Regions from separate parts of the Sphingomonas sp. 320_CC genome, predicted to be linked through region 2. Evidence: predicted binding sites of a transcription regulator. Region 2 holds the regulator's gene; each other region holds the start of a gene.

Region 1 (3,281 bases), on a different contig from region 2:
CTACGTCGATTTCGTCTACCAACCGATCCGCGACGCGACCGGTGCGGTCGTGGGCATTTTCGTCGAAGGCGCGGACGTCACCGACCGCAAGCGGCTCGAACGCGACCTGCAGTCGCTCAACGCCGACCTCGAACAGCGCGTTCGCGATCGTACGCAGGAGCTGGTCGAGGCGCAGGAGGCACTCCGCCAGGCGCAGAAGATGGAGGCGGTCGGCCAGCTCACCGGTGGCATCGCGCACGATTTCAACAATCTGTTGCAAGGCATCACCGGCAGCCTGGAGATCGTCCAGCGCCGCGTTGCGCAGGGGCGTGTCGGCGAGCTCGATCGCTTCATCACCGGCGCGACCACCGCCGCCAACCGCGCCGCCTCGCTCACCCACCGCCTGCTGGCGTTCTCCCGCCGCCAGCCGCTCGATCCGCGCCCGGTCAAGGTCAACCCGCTGGTCGCCTCGCTCGAAGACCTGCTCCGCCGCACCACGGGTGAGCAGATCGAACTCGAGTTGGTGCTTGGCGCCGGCCTGTGGACGACATTGTGCGATCCCAACCAGCTCGAGAACTCGCTGCTAAACCTCGTCATCAACGCGCGCGACGCGATGCCGCATGGTGGCAAGCTGACGATCGAGACCTGCAACGCGCACCTCGATGACCATTTCACCGCCAGCCAGCGCGACGTCCGGCCCGGCCATTACGTCTGCATCTGCGTATCCGACACCGGCACCGGCATGTCCGCCGCCACCATCGCCAAGGCGTTCGAGCCGTTCTTCACGACCAAGCCGATCGGCCAGGGGACCGGGCTCGGCCTGTCGATGATCTACGGCTTCGCGCGCCAGTCGGAGGGCTATGCGCGGATCTATAGCGAGCTCGGCCAGGGCACGACGATCAAGCTGTATTTGCCTCGTCACTACGGCGAAGCGGGGCAGGACGAGGCGCTGCCCGGCCTGACCCAGGAGCATGTCACCGATGCCGGCGAGATCGTGCTGGTGGTCGAGGACGACTCAGTCGTTCGCGCGCTGATCGTCGAGGTATTGGGCGAGCTCGGTTACCGGGCGGTCGAGGCGCATGATGGCCCGGCGGGACTCGACAAGCTGCGGACGATGGAGCGCGTCGACTTGCTCGTCACCGACATCGGCCTGCCCGGCCTGAACGGTCGCCAGGTCGCCGATGCGGGTCGTGCGCTGCGTCCGGGGCTCCGCGTACTGTTCATGACGGGCTATGCGGAGAATGCCGCGCTGGCGTCGGGCTTCCTGGAGCCGGGGATGTCGATGATCACCAAGCCGTTTGCGATGGAAGCGCTGGCGACGCAGATCCGGACGATGATCGAGGGGTAAGGCGGACAGGACACGCCAACCAACCGCCGCCACCTCGGCGGAAGCCGGGGCCCAAGTGGAAAGGTCGCAGTAACGACGCGACGCGCTCAGTTGGCAACGTCCCCCAACTGGGCCCCGGCCTCCGCCGGGGTGGTGGGGTTTTCGCGGCATGGTGAGGTCCTGGCGGGGCGATGCTCTCGTTTTGGAAGAGGAAGAACGCCCCATTCCGTTCCCCCGCGAAGGCGGGGGTCCAGGAATCAAGTAGGACGACGTTCGTGGCTCCTGGGCCCCCGCCTTCGCGGGGGAACTAGAAGGGGGCACCCCACATCCAGTGCCCCTACTCTCACACCCCTCGAAGCAACATTTGCCATCTTCCGCGCTTAAATAATTTTTCGTTCCCGCTTCGCCCCCTTGCGCATCGTGAACCCCGCAGAAGTCCACGCGTCGCGAATATCCCGCTCGCCCAACCCCGCGACGAACGCGACGAACCGAGCCCTCGACCACCCCCGCACCCCCTTGCGTCTCTTCGCTCTTTGGCACAATCTCTTGGGGTTGCGTTCGGGGGCGGACCCAATCGCTGGTAGAACAACCCTCGCATAGCCATATGCGATATGACCGTAAGCGCGCCTTCCACCGCCGCGATGGTCACTTTTTGTTCTCCCGTTAGGGGCCGTCCGATGGTAGCATGGCGACAGGCGACCGATTCGAACGAATACAGAACACTAGGAGCGGTTTCGATGGATTTCAGAGACAGCAGCCGGGATAGCGACATGACCACAGACACGATCGAACAGACCACCGCCACGCCCGCAGCAGAGGCTCCCAAGGCCCCGCGCCAGGCACAGGACAGCCATTCCGTGCGCGCGCAGATCTACCCGGTCGAGGTCGATCACAGCCGCGACGCGCTGCTGACCGAATTCGGCAAGGACACGCTGAAGGATCGCTACCTGCTTCCGGGCGAGAGCTACCAGGACCTGTTCGTCCGCGTCGCGTCGGCCTATGCCGACGACGCCGGCCATGCGCAGCGGCTGTACGACGCGATCTCGAAGCTCTGGTTCATGCCCGCCACCCCCGTTCTGTCGAACGGCGGCACCGGTCGCGGCCTGCCGATCTCGTGCTATCTCAACTCGGTCCCCGACAGCCTCGGCGGCATCGTCGATACCTGGAACGAGAATGTCTGGCTCGCCTCGCGCGGCGGCGGCATCGGCACCTATTGGGGCAACGTCCGCGGCATCGGCGAGCCGGTCGGCCTCAACGGCAAGACCAGCGGCATCATCCCGTTCGTCCGCGTCATGGATTCGCTCACGCTCGCGATCAGCCAGGGTTCGCTGCGCCGCGGTTCGGCCGCCGTCTATCTCGACGTCTCGCACCCCGAGATCGAGGAATTCCTCGAAATCCGCAAACCCTCGGGCGATTTCAACCGCAAGGCGCTGAACCTGCACCACGGCGTGCTGATCACTGACGACTTCATGGAAGCCGTCCGCAACGGCGAGGAATGGCACCTCCGCTCGCCGAAGGACCAGGCGATCCGCGCCACCGTCGACGCGCGCTCGCTGTTCCAGAAGCTCGTCGAGACACGTCTCCAGACCGGTGAGCCGTACATCGTCTTCGCCGATCACGTGAACAAGGCGATGCCCAAGCATCACCGCGAGTTGGGCCTCAAGGTCTCGACCTCGAACCTGTGCTCGGAGATCACGCTGCCGACCGGCAAGGATCACCTCGGCAACGAGCGTACCGCGGTCTGCTGCCTGTCGTCGCTGAACCTCGAGACCTGGGATCAGTGGAAGGACGAGAAGGGCCTGATCGAGGACGTCATGCGCTTCCTCGACAACGTGCTGCAGGATTACATCGACCGTCACGAACCCGGCATGGAACGCGCCGCCTACTCCGCGGGCCGCGAACGCTCGGTCGGGCTCGGCGTGATGGGCTTCCACAGCTTCCTCCAGGCACGCGGCATCCCGTTCGAGGGCGCGAT
Region 2 (3,281 bases):
AGAAAACAGTGGAGCACTATCAACACCACCCCGGCGAAGGCCGGGGCCCAGTTGGGAAAGCCGCGGTAATTCAACGCGACCGCCCCGCCCAACCCTGTTTCCCCGCGAAGGCGGGGACCCAGACTGGACTCCCGCCCCTCGAGGCAGTGGCTGCGCCGATCGCCCCGCCGTCCTGCCGCAACCCCAACAACACCTGTCCTACGTTCCAAACCCATGGCAAAGCGCCAGATACGCCAAAACTCACCCCCTCCCGCCGGACCTTCTACCGGACGAGACCGTTCCAAACCTGAATCTCAGAACCGCACCCGCCAAATGTCTCCCAGCGTGTGAACTTCCTGCACTTCCAGCAGGAAAACCACGTAATATCAGAGCCAAAAGCATGACCCTAGTCCCCGTCGCCGAAGCCCAGTCCCGCCTCTTCGCCATGGCCCCCCGCGTCGGCCACGAGACCGTGACGCTACGCGAAGCCGCCGGCCGCTGGGCCGCCGAGGACATCCTCGCCCGCCGCACGCAACCGGCAGCAGACCTCTCGGCGATGGACGGCTACGCGATCCGCTACGCCGACCTCCCCGGCCCCTGGACCGTCATCGGCGAAAGCGCAGCCGGCCGCCCCTTCGCAGGCCATGTCGCCCCCGGCCAAGCCACCCGCATCTTCACCGGTGCCGCAATGCCCGACGGCGCCGACACCGTCATGGTCCAGGAAGAAGCCCAGCGTGATGGCGAAACCCTGATCCTGGCCGGCGAAGGCCCCCCGACGCTCGGCCGCAACACCCGCCGCAAGGGCCTCGATTTCTCCACCGGCACCCGCCTGATCGCCGCGGGCGATCGCCTCAGCCCCGCGCGCATCGCCGTCGCCGCAACCGGCGGCCACGGCAGCCTCACCGTCAACCGCCGCGTCCGCGTCGCCGTCGCCGCCACCGGCGACGAACTCGTCCCCCCCGGCTCGACCACCGACGGCGTCGCGCTTCCCGAATCGAACGGGATTATGCTCGCCGCGATGCTCGCCGACATGCCCGTCGACATCATCGACCTCGGCATCCTCCCCGACAATCTCGAGATCCTCCGCGAAGCCTTCGCCAGCGTCGAGGCAGACCTGCTAGTCACTACCGGCGGCGCGTCGGTCGGCGACCACGACCTCGTCCGCCCGGCAATCGAAGCCGCCGGCGGCACCATCGACTTCTGGCGGATCGCCCTGCGCCCCGGCAAGCCGATGATGGCCGGCCGGATCGGCGAGATGATGGTACTCGGCCTCCCCGGCAATCCGGTCTCCGCGTTCGTCACCGCGACGTTGTTCGTCAAACCCGTCGTCGCGCACATGGCCGGCGCTAGAGACCCGCTCCCCCAGTCGACCCACGCGCTGCTCGGCGAAGACCTGCCCGCCAACAACGCCCGCACCGACTATCTCCGCGCCGAACTGCGCGACGGGAAAGCCTATGCCTCGACGATACAGGACAGTTCGATGCTGCTGACACTCGCCCGCTCGACCTGCCTCATCGTCCGCCCCGGCAACGCTCCCGTCGCGAGGACCGGCGAATCGGCCGAAATCCTCGTAATCGCGTGATACGGACGCTTGACGGCGTTAGTTATGTTCCATAGAAGTTCCCAGTCTGTTCCGGACGGAGAACCGCCATGCTCACGCGCAAGCAGCACGAACTCGTCTGCTTCATCAACGATCGCCTCAACGAAACCGGCGTCTCGCCGTCGTTCGAGGAGATGAAGGACGCGCTCGACCTCAAATCGAAGTCGGGCGTCCATCGTCTGATCAGCGCGCTCGAGGAGCGCAACTTCATCCGCCGCCTGCCGAACCGCGCGCGCGCGCTCGAAGTGTTGCGCATGCCCGAACGTGCGGAGAAAAAGGCGCCGTCAAAGGCATCGAACGTCAAGGCAGCTCCCGCCGCCGCGACCCCGCAACCGGCCAACGACGTCATCGAGATTCCCCTCCACGGCCGCATCGCTGCCGGCGTCCCGATCGAGGCGTTCGAAGGCAGCACCATGCTAGCCGTCCCCGCCGCGCTGCTCGGCACCGGCGAACACTACGCTCTCGAAGTCTCGGGCGACTCGATGGTCGAAGCGGGCATCCTCGACGGCGACTACGCCCTGATCCGCCGCACCGAAACGGCGAGAGACGGCGAGATCGTCGTTGCGCTGATCGAAGACAGCGAAGCCACCCTCAAATACTTCCGCCGCGAAGGCGCCATGGTCCGCTTAGACCCGGCAAACCGAGCCTACGACCCCCAACGCTACGCCCCCGCCCAGGTCCGCGTCCAAGGCAAACTCTCCGGCATCCTCCGCCGCTACGACTGAGTCGCGGAGACCGACCTGCGTTATCATCGCGCAGGCCGGTCTCTGTTTTAGCTGCTTAGGAAAAGTGCCCGCTCAAGCTGGTGAGCCAAGTCGCTCTCTCCCGCTAGCGACAGCGACCGGTCTGATCGGCAAATTAAGCGATGTACTCGGAGTTGTCCGAGACAGTTCTTCGATATGCCCAAGCAAAGACCGCCAAGCGTCCGGAAGACTCTGTCCCGCTTCGATGCATAAGCGCGACCTCGACTCGAACCCTAAATATCTGTGCCTCCGCGCCTTTGCGCGAACATATCGCCATCTGCCCCCCGCGCAGCCGAAGAATTGGTTCGCGCGGAGACGCGGAGGTGTTGCGTTCGGGGAGGGATGAAGCTGTTCCAATGCCTTCGGTAGTGAGACTGAACAATAGCCAGCCCGATTCATCCATCGTATCAAAATTCTCCGCGGCTCCGCGTCTCCGCGTGAACAAATTCTTCGCACTGCGATCGCAGGTGATGACGGATGATTTTGTTCACGCGAAGGCGCAAAGGCGCGAAGATGTGGTGCTTAGATTGGCGTCTATTTGTCTTCGCAGACCACGGAAAAACCGACGTCGGCTCATCGTTCATGAAGGTGTGAAGGTCTCCCGAATCGCATCACCTTCGCAACTGTGCGCCTTCACGTGAACATTTCTACTTTTGACGGCCTCGGCTGGCACGAAACGCCGGCGCAGTACCGTGAAACCGGTCATAGCGCGGCCTGAACGAATGCGCGGTGCGTTCGAGGAGAGGCGGATCGCGCCAAGGGTGACGATCACCTGCGTTCAGGATGGTCACGACTGTCCCGCTCCCCAAGGTCAGCGCGACGCCCCCCGTACGCCGGAGTACACGACGATCCAGTTTCAACCACCGCGGTACACACCGTCTCGGCAGACCGCGTTCGCTGACGACAATATCGGCGCCCTGACAGGCGGCGATGAACTCAGCAATCGGAACCATATAGGC
Region 3 (3,281 bases), on a different contig from region 2:
TACGTAGCGCGATATATGGCACGGCAAAGAGCCAGCCATAGAGCGCGCCTGCCGGCGCAACCGCCAGAACGAGCCCCGGTATTATGAGAATGAAAAAGCCGATGACCACTAGCCACGGCAACGCAAGCGCAGCCGATGCTAGCGCAGTGACGCCAAGAAGGGTGCGTAACCCTCTCTTCTCTACCTTACCCATTGCACGCAGTCGTAACTAAAAACCGCTAATTTGCGGTTGCCGACGCGCGGGCTGTGGCCCTCGCAATGACATCTGCCACCGTCGGGTTTGAACATGTCTGTTGTCGCAAAAGCCGAAACATACGCGACGTCCGAAATTCAGCACTTTCGCGACGCAGCCTCTTCCCGCTTCTTCGTCATCCTCCAGTCGTTTGGAGAAAATTGATAAGGGAAAAATTGCAGAAATGGCGTATCTTAGCCATAATGCTTTAATCAATTATACATAGAACTTTAATATCCATTAGCACTCTCCGCAGTACATTTGTTCATATCGAACATCATAGATCAATTTATCTATCTATCTCTTCCGAATAGATAACCTTCCTCATTGGATGGCGTTAAGCCAGAATTAGCTCTAGATTCTTCGTTTCTATCTTTCGTCAAATTCCTGATTTTTCTAATTATATCGGGAGTTACAATGGCAACGCTTCCAACTATACGTAGCAGTTTTTTCCATTTAATCGTCATGAATGTTCTCTTTTTCCACAATTATGTCTGACGCTGCAATATGTCGATGTCTGCGGGCAAGCATAAGGTTTTTTGGTCGGAAGGAGCCCAAGACACCAACTAGACCGGTGGTAAGGCCACCGAAGCCTAGTGCTTCGACATACTTGCCCGCCCAAGCGAGCACCGCAGCGACCGTTGCAAGGTAGCAGATCGCGCTGATTAGAACGCAAAACGCGGTTAGGGTCTGGCGATCACTCACGGCGACCCTCCGGTCCGCATCATGTGACTTACTTCTATGCCAGCATCCATAGTGACGATGGTCGGCCAGCGGGCCGTTGCGCCTGCCCAGCTCACGGCCGTGTTTCTCTAGCGCGATCATCTGCCAGCAGCTCAGCTTCCATACGGTCAAGCGCAGCCTCAATTCGCTTGGCGGTCCGTGTTCGGAGCTGCCGGCCATCGCGAAGCTCGAGTACGAGGTTAGGGTCGCCGACCGCCTCACGCCCAAAGCGGGTCGGTGCCATACGGCGACCTCTCAAATAGCGGTCAATACGTAGCAACAACAGCATAGGAAAACCTCCAGCGATTCTGTTCTCCCTATGTTCTCGTTCAATTTCCTACTTGTCCAGATAGATTCTTACGCTATTCCTACAATCGTCATGCTCGATCCTACCGCCATCCGCGCGAATCTAGACCGGCTTCGGAAGGAGCGTGGGTACTCTTACGCCGCTCTCTCACGCGCAATCGGACGCAATGCTGCTTATATCCAGCAGTTCGTCGTCCGGGGATCGCCCGTGCGCTTAGAAGATAAAGACCGACAAATAATCGCAACCATGCTTGGTTGCGACGAACGCGATCTTGGCGGATCTGGTAATGGGACTGCGGGCGATCTCGACCTTGTTCATGTTCGTCGCCTGGCCGTAGAAGCCTCTGCGGGTTCGGGCTTGTTGGTCGACCAAGAGACCTCGATCGGGCATTTTACCTTCTCGCGGCGCTGGTTGCGCCAACTTACAAGCGCGACGTCGAGCGATCTATCGATCATCCGCGTCAGGGGTGATTCGATGGCACCGACGCTCGCCGATGGCGACAACGCGCTAGTGGACGAGTTGCAGCGGGACCCACGCCGCGACGACGGCGTCTACGTACTCCGCCGCGACGACGCGCTAATGATAAAGCGGCTTACAATGATGCCAAGCTCAGGGTTGCTTACGATTTCGTCGGATAACCCTGCTTACCCGAGTTGGCGTGACTGCCCTCTCAGTTCTCTCGACGTCATCGGACGTGCGGTAGGGAAGGCAGGTCGGGTGCGCTGATGTATTCCCTACAATGTAAGATCGACACCAATTTTGTAGGAATACTGTAGGATATTGTTCCCTATCTGTTCTTTGGTCAGGCTGGCGGGACGCAGTTCATGCGCTCTCGTTTGATCAGACACATTGAACAAGGAATAAGTCATGCGTGAATTAACGAGTCTCGAACTTGCCCTCGTTGCTGGCGGCGCATCGGGAAACACGATTGAGGTAATTGGCAATCCAGATCCGTACTACCCTGATTTTGGCGAAGGCGGCGGCGGCGGCGGCGGCGGCGGCGGCAGCGGTGGTGACACCGGCGGCGGCAGTGGGGGTGATAGCTCCTCATCGGAAATGAATCGTACTTGCGGTGGCGTACTCTCCACCGACAACCTCTTTACTGCACAGTACGAGGGCGGGCAGCGAACGGCTGGCTACGTGCCTAACGCCGGCCAGAGCGGTGTGACAATTGCGACTGGAGTGGATCTTGGGCAGCGCACGTTGAGTGACGTTCGCAATGCAATTGACAAGACATACAGCCATTATCCTGTGAACAACGCCTACCCCAACTTTGAGCGTGCTCGAAGTGCCAACTATCAGACCGTTAATACTCTGCAGCCCTATATGGGCCTCAAGGGGCAAGCCGCGAAAGATATGCTGAGTGCACGACCTCTAAACGTCCCGGTCGGCTTTGCTAACGCTCTGGATATGGGCGTCCGTGAAATCATGCAAGAAGCGGTGGTTGCGAACTTCGACCGGGACTCCGGTCATCAATTTGCTAACCTACCACTTAATATTCAGGTTGCCGTATTTGATGTTGCTCATCAGTACGGAACCAACCTTGCGAGCGCAACGCCAGATTTCTGGGGTCAGATTACGCGTGGTGACTGGAATGCGGCCTATAACAATCTGATGAACTTTGGCGACGACTATTCCACCAGGCGTCGCGCTGAGGCGGCACTGCTTAAAGAGGCAATCGACGCCGGCGTTTCCGGCCTGCCGAACTGTTAACGTAGTGACGTGATCCAACGGCGGACAGAGGGGCATATCAAAAGTTAAGCGCCTCTGTCTGTTGGCGAAAAGGGAAGTGGGCATGTTTGATTAAAATACTAATCAGCATCGACGTCAACATAATCTGAGACATACGTCTCGAAGCGCATTGTATTATTAATTCAAATTGGCGTTATTTTCAAAGTAAAACTTCGAAGAACTGATGCGCTAGGCATAATATAATGGGCAAACTGACTTTTATACCACAATCTCAAAATAATGATTGCGCCCTGGCATGTATAAAGATGATTGCGGGGTATTATGGAA

The links. Region 2 encodes LexA, which represses DNA repair genes until DNA is damaged. Its sites were predicted from a motif close to GTTCCNCNCTTGTTCT; they were not measured.
Region 1: a site for LexA is predicted at 1,950-1,965, ahead of AC59GX_RS02240 (ribonucleoside-diphosphate reductase subunit alpha). Genes of this name have one in related genera too.
Region 3: a site for LexA is predicted at 1,266-1,281, ahead of AC59GX_RS19485 (S24 family peptidase). Genes of this name have one in related genera too.

The regions. Positions count from the first base shown of each region.
Region 1 is NZ_JCAWAE010000001.1:492,970-496,250, reverse strand. It holds gene AC59GX_RS02245 (hybrid sensor histidine kinase/response regulator) at 1-1,327, shown strand, start outside; gene AC59GX_RS02240 (ribonucleoside-diphosphate reductase subunit alpha) at 2,077-3,281, shown strand, end outside.
Region 2 is NZ_JCAWAE010000004.1:532,208-535,488, forward strand. It holds gene AC59GX_RS18035 (molybdopterin molybdotransferase MoeA) at 380-1,561, shown strand; gene lexA (transcriptional repressor LexA) at 1,630-2,304, shown strand; gene AC59GX_RS18045 (ComEC/Rec2 family competence protein) at 2,970-3,281, opposite strand, start outside.
Region 3 is NZ_JCAWAE010000006.1:31,777-35,057, forward strand. It holds gene AC59GX_RS19480 (hypothetical protein) at 1-109, opposite strand, end outside; gene AC59GX_RS19485 (S24 family peptidase) at 1,335-1,988, shown strand; gene AC59GX_RS19490 (pesticin C-terminus-like muramidase) at 2,130-2,975, shown strand; gene AC59GX_RS19495 (cysteine peptidase family C39 domain-containing protein) at 3,197-3,281, shown strand, end outside.